3 regions of the Geodermatophilus sp. SYSU D00703 genome follow, and region 1 is predicted to be linked to each of the others. Evidence: predicted binding sites of a transcription regulator. Region 1 holds the regulator's gene; each other region holds the start of a gene.
What was found. The regulator LexA, encoded in region 1, represses DNA repair genes until DNA is damaged. The targets are predictions, from matches to a motif close to TCGAACANNTGTTCGA.
Positions count from the first base shown of each region.

Region 2: the regulator LexA is predicted to act here: its motif matches at 2,222-2,237, upstream of dinB (DNA polymerase IV).
Region 3: the regulator LexA is predicted to act here: its motif matches at 2,411-2,426, upstream of ACI782_RS17935 (DUF222 domain-containing protein).

Region 1 covers NZ_JBJGYU010000013.1:76,934-81,481, forward strand. The annotation lists gene ACI782_RS14400 (hypothetical protein) at 153-767, opposite strand; gene ACI782_RS14405 (LysM peptidoglycan-binding domain-containing protein) at 907-1,548, opposite strand; gene lexA (transcriptional repressor LexA) at 1,825-2,502, shown strand; gene ACI782_RS14415 (hypothetical protein) at 2,524-3,573, opposite strand; gene ACI782_RS14420 (phosphatase PAP2 family protein) at 3,545-4,294, opposite strand; gene hflX (GTPase HflX) at 4,359-4,548, opposite strand, start outside.
Region 2 covers NZ_JBJGYU010000025.1:56,961-61,508, forward strand. The annotation lists gene ACI782_RS19705 (sucrase ferredoxin) at 1-391, opposite strand, end outside; gene ACI782_RS19710 (cupin domain-containing protein) at 411-1,439, opposite strand; gene ACI782_RS19715 (BatC protein) at 1,748-2,038, opposite strand; gene dinB (DNA polymerase IV) at 2,253-3,455, shown strand; gene ACI782_RS19725 (DUF3040 domain-containing protein) at 3,640-4,038, shown strand; gene ACI782_RS19730 (hypothetical protein) at 4,201-4,536, shown strand; gene ACI782_RS19735 (transglutaminase-like domain-containing protein) at 4,547-4,548, opposite strand, start outside.
Region 3 covers NZ_JBJGYU010000020.1:67,104-71,651, reverse strand. The annotation lists gene ACI782_RS17940 (TIGR03885 family FMN-dependent LLM class oxidoreductase) at 1-706, opposite strand, end outside; gene ACI782_RS17935 (DUF222 domain-containing protein) at 905-2,407, opposite strand; gene ACI782_RS17930 (hypothetical protein) at 2,558-2,821, opposite strand; gene ACI782_RS17925 (hypothetical protein) at 2,837-3,229, opposite strand; gene ACI782_RS17920 (MerR family transcriptional regulator) at 3,234-4,154, opposite strand; gene malQ (4-alpha-glucanotransferase) at 4,257-4,548, shown strand, end outside.

The sequences.
Region 1 (4,548 bases):
GGTCGAGACACGGCCGTGACCAGGGGCGCCCTGCCGTCCCACCCGCCACGGCGACACGCCGCGACACGCCCCGCGGCGGTCGCGCGACGACGGCGCGGGGGTGTGGTGGCGGATCGGCGCGCGGTCGTCGGTCCTGCCGGGCGGGCCGGGGCTCAGGCGCGGACGACGCCGTCGACGCGCGGGCTGCGCGGCCGCGGCACCCGGTCCCCCAGGCGCATCGGGCGGGTGAGGCAGTCGACCTCGAGCCGCGGCGGGACGGCCACCGCCTGGAGGTCGACGCGGGTGTCGTCGTCCGCAGCCCGGTGCCTCCCGGCCACCGCGGGTGCACGATGGCGGCCCGGGAAGCCGACGCCGATCGCGGGCATCTCCGCCGTGACGTCCCCACCGTGCCGGCGTCGGTGCCGAACCGGAGCCGATGCGTCGGACTGCCGCACCTCCGGCGCGCCGAGCACCCCGGCGACGAGCCGCTCCCGCGCGGCGGCTCGCCTCAGGTCGACCGGCAGCGATCCGGCTCCGTCGCCGCGCCCCGCCGCGGCAGGGGCGACGACCGCGAGAGGCGGCTCGGGCAGGCGCAGGTCGGTCAGCGCGGTCCAGATCTCGCGCACGACCCCGGCGACAGCCACGCGGACCCAGACCTCACAGGGGCCCTGCGGGTCGTGGCGCCAGCCGAGGATCGAGCCCGGCCACCAGGCGCCCTCCACGGACACGTCGACCGACTGCGACTGCTGGGTGAAGACCGCTGCTCGGCCTCCGGACGTCCACGACACGCCCCTGACGTTAAGCGCGCGACGACCACTCTGCGTCAACGACCTCGTACGGAGGGTTGACGAACCTGACCACTCCGCCTTGTCGGCCTCTGGCGCCACGCCGGGCGCGAGCGACCCGAGCGCCGCCGTCGCGCCGGGCTCAGGGCAGCTGCAGGACCTGACCGGGGACGACCCGGGCGCCGTCGAGGTCGTTCAGCTCCTCGATCGCGTCGACCACGGCCCGCACGTCCTGGTCCGGACCGGCGAAGTCGGTGGCGATCGACCACACGCTGTCCCCGGCCTGGACGACGACGCTGCGCTCGCCCGCCAGTTGCAGCTCGCCGCCACCCCCGGCCACCAGCGGGCTGAGCCAGGAGCCCAGCGCCACGCCGAGGCCCAGCGTGAGGACCACCGACAACCGGCGCGCCCGCCGGGTCAGTCGCAGCGGCGACGCCGCGGCCCGGCCCACCGGACCGCACCCACCGCGCACGGGACGGGCCGCCGGCGCACCGGGCACGGCCGCTCCGGCCGGACGCGCCGGCGCCGGCCGCGTTCCGCGGGGCCGGGTGGGCGCGGGCCGGGCGACCGTCGCAGCCGCCGACCGCACCCCCTCCACCCCCGGCGAGCGGGGCACCGCCGGTGCCGGAGGCCGGCAGGCGCCCACGCGGGACGGGGTCGTCCGCGCCCCCGAGGACCGCGGCGCCTCGCCCTCGTCGCCACCCGGCACCGCGCGCAGCCGGGGCCGCCAGGGCACCTGCACCGCGTCGTCGAAGTCCAACACCGCCTGCCGCACGCTTCCCACGACCACTCCTCCCGTAGCCCCGCCGACCGTCGAACGTCTGTTCGATTCGAACGTCTGTGCGATGTCTACCGGATGGGTCCGACAAACACCACGGCAGCTCGCCGGTCGTTTCGAACACGTGTTTGATCGAGCGCGCCGGGCACGCTACGGTCGTCCCGACGGACGAGACGTGCTGCGACAGCAGCCGGCGAGGAGGCGACGGTGGCGGACAAGAGCGGGACGTCGGGGAGCCGCCGGAGGACGGCAGGCAGGCCCGCGGCGACCGAGACGGCATCCGTGCGCACCTTCCCGGACCGGAGCGAGGCCGGGGACGGCCTGACCCAGCGGCAGCGCCGCGTGCTCGAGGTCATCCGCGACTCGATCGACCGCCGGGGGTACCCGCCGTCGGTCCGGGAGATCGGTGAGGCCGTCGGCCTCTCCTCGGCCTCCTCGGTGGCCCACCAGCTGACGGTGCTGCAGAAGAAGGGCTGGCTGCGCCGCGACCCCAACCGGCCGCGGGCACTCGACGTCCGCCTGCCCGGCGACGCGCCGGCCGAGCTCGTCGCCCCGGCCGCGCCGGCCGGCGCCGAGGAGGGTCCCGCCCCGACGTACGTGCCCCTGGTGGGCCGGATCGCCGCCGGTGGCCCGGTGCTCGCCGAGCAGGCCGTCGAGGACGTCTTCCCGCTGCCGCGCGAACTCGTCGGCGAGGGCACCCTGTTCATGCTCAAGGTGGCCGGTGACTCCATGGTCGAGGCCGCCATCTGCGACGGCGACTGGGTCGTGGTCCGCCAGCAGCCGACGGCCGAGAACGGCGAGATCGTCGCAGCGATGATCGACGGCGAGGCGACGGTCAAGACCTACAAGCGCCGCGACGGCCACGTGTGGCTGCTGCCGCACAACCCCGCGTACGAGCCGATCCCCGGTGACGAGGCGACCATCCTGGGCCGGGTCGTCACCGTCCTGCGCCGGGTCTGACCCGAACCCGCCGTCCCGGGCTCAGGAGCGGCGGCGCAGCCGCCCGCCGATCCACACGAGCACGGCGGCGACGGCCGCGGCGATGACCCCTGCCACGATCGCGGTTCCCCCGCCGTCGTCGGTGCTAAGCAGGTCCGGGAGCGAGCCGTCGGTGTGCGCGCTCGCGGCAGCGGGGGTGGGGAGCGCACCCAGCGGGACGACGGTGACGTCGGTCGGCAGCCCCTCGCTGGCCACGACCAGCCCGGTTGCGTCGGCGGTGAAGCTGATGGCCTCGCCCTGCGGCGACTCGGGCAGCGGCAGCCGGACGGGGTCGGCGGCCAGCGCACCGGCCACGTCCGAGCCCGACAGCGGCCACACGTAGGCGTCGGTGTAGGTGCGCAGCGCGAGCAGGCGACCGTCGGCCGAGACCGCTCCGCCGGTGACCATGAGCTGGCCCGCGCGCCCGACGGGGCCGCCCGGGGTCCCGGTGAGCGTGAACTCGACGCCGGCCACCTCGGTGAGGCCGACCGTGCCGGCGTCGACGAGGTCACTGACCGGGCGGTAGACCTTGCTCGCGCCGAGCACCTCCTTGGTCACCAGGTAGGGCGTGCCGTCGGGGGCGAGCAGGAGCGCCTCCACGTCCCGCGGCCCCTGCGGGAACGCCAGCCGGTACACGGCGGTGCCGTCGTCCGGTCGCAGCGCGAGCAGGGCGACGGTCTCCCGCGTGCCGTTGTTGTCGCCGGTGTCGGCCAGCCACACCGTCCCGTCGGTGCCGACCGCCAGGTCCTCGGGATCGAAGGGGTCCACCGGCGCGCTGCGCACGTCGACCACCTGGCAGGCGGTGTCGAGGACGTGGACGTCGACGCGGTCCCCGCCGTCGTTGATGGCCAGCATGCGGTCGCCCACCACGACCAGCCCGGAGAGCTCCGGCAGGCGAGGATCGGTGATCTGGCACCGCGTGCTGGGCTCGGCGGCCTCCTCGGCGTGGGCAGGCACCGCGGCACCGACGGCCAGCGTCAGCGCGAGGACCGTCCCCGCGGCCAGACGCCGCCCCGGGGTGCCGCTACGCGGACGGGTGGCCAGCTCGGGCACCCACCCAGCGTGACAGCACTGCTGCGTCCAGTGCGTGAACCACGCCCAGCAACAGGATGCCGACCGCCGCCCCGACCACGGCGTCGGTGACCCAGTGGAAGTCCAGGGACACCATGGCCACGCCCGTCGCGACGGGACCGGCGACGCTGAGCAGGCGGAACATCCGCTGCACGCCGGGTGCCAGCCGGAACTCCACGGCCTGCCACCGCGCGACTCCCCACATGAGGACGGCGTTGGCCACGTGTCCGGAGGGGTAGGAGGCGCCGTCCCGGTAGAAGAACGACCCCGGGTAGGCCGGCGCGGTCCGCCCGGTCCCGTACTTGAAGCCGTAGACGACGACGGTCAGCAGCGCCAGCGCGACCAGCACCCGGAGCAGCGGCACGACGGTGCGGCGCCGCCACAGCAGGTAGCCCACGAGGCCCGCCAGGACGATCAGGATGAAGCCGCGCCCGCCGAGCTGCGTGACCGCCCAGACCGGCCAGTACGCAGCGGAGTCCTTGAGGTCCCAGGAGCTGACCACCTCGGAGACCCGCAGGTCCATCCGTTCCAGGACGCCGCGGCTGAGCAGGTCCGCGGTCACCCCGACGGTGACGAGCAGCGCCGTGACGAGCAGCCACCACGGCGGCCGGCCGACGGAGACCACCCGCTCAGCGGGCGGGGTCGCGACGTCCTGGTCCGGCGGGCGCTCGCCCGGCCGTCGCCGCACCGCGCCGCTGGTCACGCCCTCACGGTACCGGGACGTGACCCGATCGTGACCTCGGCCGACCGAGGCGCGCCGCCCCCGGTCAGCCGACCGGAGCGGCGAACTCCTCCAGCGCGGCGGCGAGCGAGCCGTCGACCCGGGCGGTCAGCCGCGTCCCGTCGGCCTCGTGCTCCTCCCGGAGCACCTCACCGTCGCGGTGCACACGGGCGACGAGGTCGCCGCGGTCGTAGGGCACCAGCACGTCGACGTCGACGTCCGGCCGCGGCAGGCGC
Region 2 (4,548 bases), on a different contig from region 1:
CCCAGGGCGCGTCGACCAGCTCACCGTCGTCGACCCGCGCCGACCACCACAGGCCCTCGCGCCCGGGCCGGCCGTCGACGTAGGCCCAGCGCCGCTGCGCGTCGGCCGGCCGCTCCCCGGGCCGGCGGACCATCAGCACCCGCACGTTCTCCAGCCGGGCGCGGTGCGCCAGCCGCCGGGCGACCGCGGTGTCGAAGCGGGACTGGGTGAGCGCGTCGACGCCCCACGGCCCGGCCTGCTCGATGAGCAGCCAGCGCTGGGCCGGGGAGGCCGTCGCGATCGCCGAGTCCCCCCGGGCCAGTGCCCGCACCGAGCAGCGGTCCTCGGCGATCCGGCCGACCGGGCGTCCGGGTGCCTCCGCCGGTCGGCAGAAGTCGGTGGGGTCCGTCACGCCCGGCGGCCCACCCGGCTCACGGTCCGGTCCCGGGCGTGCGGTCACGGTCCTCATCGTGCCTGCCGGACGCACCCCCGACGACGGCGTCCGGTGCGGCCGCGTCCGGGACGACCGCGATCGACTCGGTGACCAGCCGCCGGGCCAGGGTGAGCTGGTCGGCGGCGTCCAGGCCGGGCAGGTCGGCCACCTTGAGCTCGCCCGCGGCCAGCAGCCCGGCCAGCGCCGGACGGGTGTCGGCCGGCAGCTCCAGCGACCGCCGGCCGGCGACGAGCGTCACCCGCCCGTCGACCGGCTCCTGGAGTCGGCAGCGCAGCCGTCGGCGCACCTGCAGCACGGTGTCGGGGGAGAGGGCCGCCGCGGCGGTGGCCTGGGCCAGCGGGGCGACGGGCTCGGGCCGCACCTGGGCCCAGGTCCGCGACCGGAGCCGGTCGGCGACCTCGGCCGGGTCGACCCGGTCCAGCCACTCCTTGAGGCCGGCCACGACCGCGGTCACGTCGTCGGTGACCGCCGCCGGGTCGGCGAGGTCGACGCCGAGGGGCAGGGAGCCGCGCAGCGCGGGGTCCTCGGCGGCGAGCACCCGCACGAGGTCGAGCACCGACTCGGCGGCGGCCCAGCGGGTGACCGGGTGCACGCCGATGGTCAGGTGGGCGCTGATCTCGCCCAGCGCGACCGCCGAGTGCAGGTAGCCGCGGGGCAGGTAGAGGGCGTCGCCGGGACGGAGCACCGCGTCGATGACCGGCTCGCGCTCGGCGGCGGCGGCCACGGCGGCGGCGCGGTCGTTCCACGGCTGGGTGCGCAGCGGGTCGGGCAGCACCGGCTGGTGGATGCGCCAGTGCTTCTCGCCGGCGACCTGCAGCACGAAGACGTCGTGCACGTCGTAGTGCGGGGAGAACCCGCGCGAGGACGGCGGGGTGACGTATGCATTGACCTGCGTCGGGTGCCCCAGGTCGGCGGCGAGCTGGTCGGCGAACTCGATCAGCGGCGGCCACAGCCGGTGCAGGCCCTGGAGGACGACGGTGCTCCCGTCGGCGAACAGCCGCAGCACCGCGTCGGAGGAGACCTGGTCGGCGATCTCGGCGCCGGCGCCGCCGGAGGTGGTGAACCGCTTGGGGTCGACGACGGCGCCGTCCTTGGCGATCCGCAGGAACGGGGTGCGCAGCCCCCGCCGGGAGAGCAGCTCGTCGACCGCGGTCAGGTCGAGCAGGTCGGCGAAGGACCCGCCGGTCTCCTCGGCGCGGGTGAGGAGCGGCCGGCGCGACCAGTACTCCCGCGCGAAGACCTGCGGGTCGAGGGCGGTGCACCGACGCAGGGCCGGCCGGAGCTCCGGCCGGCCCTGCGCGGTGGGCTTCTCGGTCAGGCGGAACCGTCCGCGCCGCCGTCAGCCCCACCATCGGCGCCGCCGTCCGCCCCGCCGTCGGCACCACCATCGGCCCCGCCGTCCGCCCCGCCGTCGGCACCACCATCGGCACCGCCGTCGGCACCGCCGTCGGCACCGCCACCGGCCGCGCCGCCGTCGGCCGGACCGTGCGCGCCGCTGTCCGCGCCGCCGTCGGCCCCGCCGTCACCGGCCCCGCCGTCGGCGCCGCCGTCCGCGCCGCCGTCGCCCACGCCGGCCGTGGTCATGTCATCGTCGTCGAGCGCCATGGGTCTCCGATCAGATCGGTGGTGGACCACCGGGTGGTGGCCCTCCGGGCGTGCTGTACCTCGCCGATCCTGCTCTCACACGCCCGGTCCGACCAGCGGGAACGGCGGGTCGGCAACGGGTCGGTCACGACACGGGGTGGAGGTGCCCGCACCGTGCCGGAGGCGTTACCGTCCTCCCGTCCTTCGAACACGTGTTCGAGGTCGGGAAGGGGTCATGAGCCAGTCCGCCCGCGCCGCCGGCTGCACCGTGCTGCACGTCGACATGGACGCGTTCTTCGCCAGCGTCGAGGTGCGCCGCCACCCCGAGCTGGCCGGCACCCCGGTGATCGTGGGCGGGGCCGGCAACCGCGGGGTCGTCACCTCGGCCACCTACGAGGCCCGCCGCTACGGGGTGCACGCCGCGATGCCGACCTCCCGGGCGCTGCGCCTGTGCCCGACCGCGACGGTGCTGCCAGGGGACATGGCGCTCTACAGCGAGGTCTCCCGCGCGGTCATGGCGCTGTTCCGCTCCATCACCCCGCTCGTCGAGCCGCTGAGCATGGACGAGGCGTTCCTCGACGTCTCCGGCGCCGGGCGCCGGCTGGGCGACGCCGCCGAGATCGGGGAGTACCTCCGAGCCCGGGTCTACGACGAGCAGGGCATCACCTGCTCGGTGGGCGTGGCGGGCACCAAGTTCATCGCGAAGCTGGCCTCCACCCGCGCCAAGCCCGACGGGCTGCTCGTCGTCCGCCCGGCCGAGGTCATGGCGTTCCTGCACCCGCTGCCGGTCGGCGCCCTGTGGGGGGTGGGCGCCAAGACCGAGGAGGTGCTGGTGCGGCTGGGGCTGCGCACGGTGGGCGACCTCGCCCACGTGCCGATGCGCACCCTGCAGCGGGCGGTGGGCCAGGCCGCCGGCACCCACCTGCACGAGCTGGCGTGGGGCCGCGACCCCCGCCGCGTGGTGCCCGACGAGCCGGAGCGGTCGACCGGCCACGAGGAGACCTTCGGCACCGACGTCGACGACCCGGCGGTCATCCACCGCGAGCTGCTGCGGCTGTCCGAGCGGACGGCGGGCCGGCTGCGCTCGGCCGGCTGGCTGGCCCGCACCGTGACCATCAAGGTGCGCTTCGCCGACTTCACCACGATCACCCGCTCCCGCACCCTCGGGGTCCCCACCGACGTGGGGCAGGAGCTCTACGACACCGCCCGCGCCCTGTTCGACGCCCTGGGCCTGCAGCGGGCGCGGATCCGGCTGGTCGGCGTGCGCGCCGAGCGGCTGGTCGAGGCCGGTTCCGCGCCGCGGCAACTGGAGCTGGGGGCCCGCGAGCGCGGCCGCCGGGAGGCAGAGCTCGCCGCCGACCGGGCCGCCCGCCGGTTCGGGGCCGGCGCGGTGCGCCCGGCGACCCTCCTGCACCGCGGCGGCCCGTCCGTCCGGTGACCGGTCCAGGAACCCGCGGCGGCGCCCGTTCGTCTCTCCGGGAGGTGCCGTCCCACCCCCGCGAGTGATCACGGCGGGTCGGCGCCGACTCGCCTTTCGCGCCCCGCGAAGGGCTCGTATCCTCGTTGTCACCGACGGCGGGCACCGCCGTCGGGTCTTGGCTTTGGCCCACCTGGAGGTCGACGTGCCGCTCTCCGAGCACGAACAGCGACTGCTGGAGCAGATCGAGCGCGCCCTCGTCGATGACGATCCGAAGTTCGCCTCGTCCGTCCGCACCGGTGATCGCCGGATCAAGGCCCGCCGCAGACTGCAGCTGGGCGCTCTCCTCGTCCTGGTCGGGATGGCCGTCCTCGTGGGCGGCGCCGTGGCGTCGTGGGTGCCGCTGGGCGTCCTCGGCTTCCTGATCGCCTTCGGCGGACTGGCGCTCGCCGTCCTCAACTACAAGAACGCCACCGGTGTGGCCGAGGCCGGTTCCGCCGGACCCGCCGCCGGCCCGGCGGCCCGCGGCCGCGGCGGCAAGCCCCGCCGGCAGCCGCTGAAGAACCGGCTCGAGGAGCGCTTCCGCCGCCGCTACGACCAGTAGCCCGAGGGTCCCTCCGCGACAGCCGCCGTCCGCCCGGACGGCGGCTGTCGCGCGTCGGGGACCGAGACCTGCGAGGAGGAGAGACGTGACCGAGCTCGCGAGGTCACGCATGAGCACGGCACCGCCGGTCACGGCGGCGACGAGCGCCGGCGAGGAGAGGCCGTGACCGACCCGGTGTGGCGCGGCCTGGCCGACGCCGGCGGGCTGTGGGGCTGGGGGGACGCCGACGGCATCGTCCCCTGGACCGGCGAGGACGGGCGCGACGTCGTCCCGCTGTGGACCACCGCGGAGCTGGCCAGGGCCGAGGTCGGGTCCGCGGCCGACGCCGAGGAGGCGCCGGTCTTCCTCGACCTCGAGACCCTGCTGGACGAGATCCCCGACTGGCTGGACGGCGGGGTTCCCGCGGCCGTCGTCTCCGCGGGGGACGGCGCCCGGACGGTCCCCCTCACCGAGCTCACCGAGCGGATCCTGCGCCTGCAGGTGGAGCGCCCGGACTGAGCGGCCGGCGTC
Region 3 (4,548 bases), on a different contig from region 1:
TCCGCCACTGGTCGTGGGCGATGGCCACGGCGCGGTCGGGGTCGGGGTCCCAGCTGACGTGCACCTGCAGGGTCAGCGTGCCCTGGCCGCCGGCGTCCCGGTACTCGGCGATCACCTCGCGGAGCGTGTCGTGCGGCTGGTTGATGGTCACCAGGCCGTCGGCCCACTCGGCGTGCCGGCGTGCGGTGGCGGCGGTGACGGCGGGAGCGATGAGCGCGGGCTGCTGCTCCGGGAGGGTCCAGATGCGGGCCCGGTCGACGGTGACCAGACCCTCGTGGCTGACCTCCTCGCCGGCCAGCAGCGCCCGGATGACGTCGACGCACTCGCGCAGCCGGGCGTCCCGGAGGTCCTTGCGCGGCCAGACGTGGCCGGTCACGTGCTCGTTCATCGACTCGCCGGAGCCCAGCGCGGCCCAGAACCGGCCCGGGAACATCGCCGCGAGCGTGGCGATGGCCTGGGCGACGATCACCGGGTGGTAGCGCTGACCGGGCGCGTTGACGACGCCGAACGGCAGGCCGGTCGTCGCCAGGGCCGCGCCGAGCCAGGACCACGCGAAACCCGAGTGCCCCTGCCGCTCGCTCCACGGCTCCAGGTGGTCGGAGCACATGGCGGCGGTGAACCCGACCTGCTCGGCGTGCTGCACCGCGCGGAGGAGTTCGGCGGGGTGCACCTGCTCGTGCGAGTTGTGGAAGCCGATCACCGTCATGAGCGGCCCACTACCCCGCCTCCCCGGCCTCTACCTGCGCCGTCGCGCGACCGGTCCGCCTGTTGCCGGGAACGGCAGGACACACCTACACCGGTGTGGGCACGCCTCATCCCGCGCCATCCCGCGCCGTGAGCCCACATCCAGCCACCCCGCGGCGGGCATGGGCGACCGTCGCGGGGCCGGCCCGGGCAGGGCGGTTCAGAAAGGTGGTGGGTCGTCGTCCGGATCGAAGGACGGTGGCGCCTGCGGCGAGCCCTCGTCCGCGGCCGGTGGTTCGGGTGCCGGGGGTCGCAGTCCGGGTGGTCGGGTCGCGCGGGTGACCCCCGACGGGGTGGTCACGTGCAGGACACCGTCGTCGGTCATGGCGAAGTGCCAGCCGCGGGCGAAGGTCTTCAGCCGGTGGTGGCTGCGGCACAGACAACAGAGGTTGGCGCAGTCGGTCGCCCCGCCGCAGGCGTGCGGGACGACGTGGTCGAGGTCGGCCCAGCCCACGCGCCGGCCGCAGGTGGGGAACCGGCAGGTGCGGTCGCGGGTGGTGACGAACCGGCGCTGGGGGTCGGTGGGCGGGTAGGCGCCGGTCGCCGCCGGGCGGCCCAGCAGCGGGCAGCCGCAGTCGCCGGCGGGGTGCTCGGGGCAGCCGCGGCGGGCCAGGCGATCCAGCTGCGCCGGCGTGGCGGTGGCTCGCAGCCGTCCGTCGGCGTCGGTGAGGGACAGGACCAGCTCGCCGCCGTCGGGCGCCCGCAGCCCCAGCGCGCCCAGCTGCTCCAGCAGCTCGCGGACGTGCGCGGCGGTGATCGGCAGCCCGTTGACCTCGCCCGGCTCGGCCGACCGGCCGGCGAGGGACAGCAGGGGCGCGGTGACGTGCAGGTGCGCGGTGACCGACGGCAGGCCGGTGTCCCACGGTCGCCGGATCAGATCGGCCAGCACCGCGGCGCGCAGCTCGCCGATCGGACGGGGGTCCCCATCGGCCTTGAGCATCCCCGCCAGCCGGTCGACCACGTCGAAGCACTCCGCCGACACCGGCGTGGGCAGGTCGGCGGCGAGGGTCGACATGCCCTCCAGATGGGCGGGATGGGTGCGCACGTCGGCCTGCCGCTGCGCGCTCTTGCGGCGGGCGTCCACCGCGTCGGCGTCGAGTTCCAGGAGCAACGCCAGCGCCCGACGGCGCAACCGCCCGGTCGACAACTGCGTGGCCTCGGGCAGCAGTCCGGCCTCGATCCGCCGGGCGATCGCCGGTGAGGTGTGGGCCAGCACGTCGGCGAGGGCCTTGGCGCGGGGCTCGTCGAGTGCGCCGGCGGCCAGCGCGGCCCAGGTGGCCGGCAGGTTCTCCCGGTAGGTCCAGGCCCGCGCGGCCAGGTGCGAGGCGGTGCCGCGGCCGCAGTTGAGCGCCACCGCCAGCTCGGCGGGGAAGAACTCCGAGACGCCGGGCAGTTCGCCGTCCGGCGCCCACGAGCGGCTGCGCGCACCCGGCGTGCCCGGCGGCGGATCGAGGGTGTCGGGGGTCTCGTCGGCGAGTGCGAGGACCAGCTCGGCCTTGTAGGCGGCCAGCGTGGCCTCGGCCGCCACCACCCGCTGCAGTTCGGCGGCCGTCTGCGACCTCGACAGCAGCTCCACAGGCACCCGGGCGGCGACCAACGGGTGCGCGCGCAGCACGCCGGCCAGCGCGACCTCGAACGAGGACGGGGCGGCAGTCGCTGTCACACCTCGAACGTACGTGCGAGGCGTGACACTTTCCGGCCCCTGAGCAGCGTCGATGCGCACGAGATGGCGATCGAAACCGGTCGGCGGGCGGGACCCGATCCGGCGAGCAGTTCGGCGACTCGGACAGACCGGGCCGGGAGCCGGTCGCAGTCAGGCGAGCAGGCCGGCAACCCGGACGGAGCCGGTGGCGACGTCGAGGTGGGCGCCGCTTCCGTCGCCCGGCACGACCCAGTCCCGGGCCCGCGCGGCCGCGGCGTCCCGGTCGTACGCCGGTGAGAGCTGCACGTACGAGACGTCGTCGTCCGGCCGGCGGTCGAGCACCGGGACGGCGACGTCGAAGAAGTCGCCCGGCAGCTCGTGGCCCTCGGCGAGATCGGCGGCGCGCACCCGCTCGTCGGGCAGCAGGCCGGTCATGGCGCCGGGGCCCCATCACGTCGTCCAGTCGGCGATGCGCCCGTCGCGCACCAGCTCGGCGATGCGCCCGTCGCGCACCAGCGGCGCCACCGCCCGCCGGACCTCCTCCGACCACTCCCCCGACGGGCCCGGCACCACGGCGTCGAGCCACACGACCCGGAGGGCGCGGACGGCGGCGGTCACCGCGGGGAGGACCATCCCCGCCCCCGAGAAGCCGAGGACGACGTCCGCCGCACCGGCCGGAGCCGCCGCCCCTACCCAGCGCTGCGGCCAGCCGGGCGCCTTCCTCACCGTGGCACGCAGGTCCGGCACCGCGACGGTGCCGCCCCGCCGGCGCAGCTCGGCAGCCAGCGGCTGCAGCACGGCCGGGCCCAGCAGCGGCGGGTGGACCAGCAGCCACGCGGGCACCGCGTCACTCCCCCGCGCGCAGGGCGGCGATCCACCACTCGACCGCGGGCACGGAGGGCTCGAACGGCGCCCACCCGTTGAGGACCCCGAGCAGCTGCCAGTAGCGCTCGACCCGGGCGTCGGTGAAGATCACCAGCCGGTCGGCCAGCTCACGACGACGGCCCGGGCCGCCCGGGCGCCCGTCGGCCAGCAGCTCGGCGACCAGCGCCTCGGCCTCCGGCGTCCCGGGCACCAGACCCGCGGCCAGGGCGTCGCGGCCCAGCGTCACCAAGCGGCCGGCGTCGACCTGCGACGCGTCCGGGTCCGCGGGTGTGGCGGCGGCGCCGGCCACGGCCATCTCCCGCACCCGGTCGGCGAACGCCGGGTCGGCCACCAGGCGCGCGAGCTCCAGCCAGGCCCCCACCTGCTCCGGCGTCGGCTCCTCGGGCAGCTCGGCGGGCAACGTCCGCATGCCGGCCGCGATGCCGGCGCCGACCGCGTCCTCCGGCACGCCGGCGAAGGCCCGCGCCACGAAGTCGTCGATCAGTTGCTGCCGCTCCCGGGCGGACAGCGTCGCCAGGTCGTGCACCAGCCCCATCTCCTCCGTCGTCGTCCCGGCCGCCGCCACGACCCGCATCAGGGTGCGGCGCAGCCGCAGCAGCCGGATCTCCGCGTCCAGCGCGCGCACGTGCTCGGCGGCCACCTCGGCGACCGTGCGCCGCCTGGCGAGCAGCTCCCGGATCGCCGGCAGGCCCAGCCCCAGCTCGCGCAGCGTGCGGACCAGGTCCAGCCGGGCGACCGCGGCGGCGTCGTACAGGCGGTAGCCACCGGCCGAGCGGGCCGGCGGGTCGACCAGCCCCTCGTCGGACCAGAACCGCACCGTCCGCACCGGGACGCCGATCCGGTCGGCAAGCTGGCCGATCGTGAGCACGCCGCCCTCGTCCATGCCGCCACCCTGGACCCTCCAGCCGCTGGAGGGTCCAGACCGAGAGCGGCACCACTCGCACCTGCCGTGTGGGCCGGGGACGCCTTGGGGAGTATCGGAGGCGTGACACGCACGCCACCGACGGACGAGTGGGGCATCGACGCCAGCTGGCTCGACGCCCTGGACGAGGAACACCGGGTCGACCAGGCCACGATCGAGCGACTCCGGGAGGTGATCGGCACCCCACCGGCCGACCTGGAGGACCGAGCGCCGATCGTGGCCCGCCCCGGCGACCCGCTGGAGGTGGACCAGGCGGAGGTGACCCTCGAGGACGGCTCCACCCAGGACGTCGACGGCGAGCTGCCCGACGACTTCCCGCTGGGCTACCACTGGCTGCAGGTCCCCGGCGGCCCCC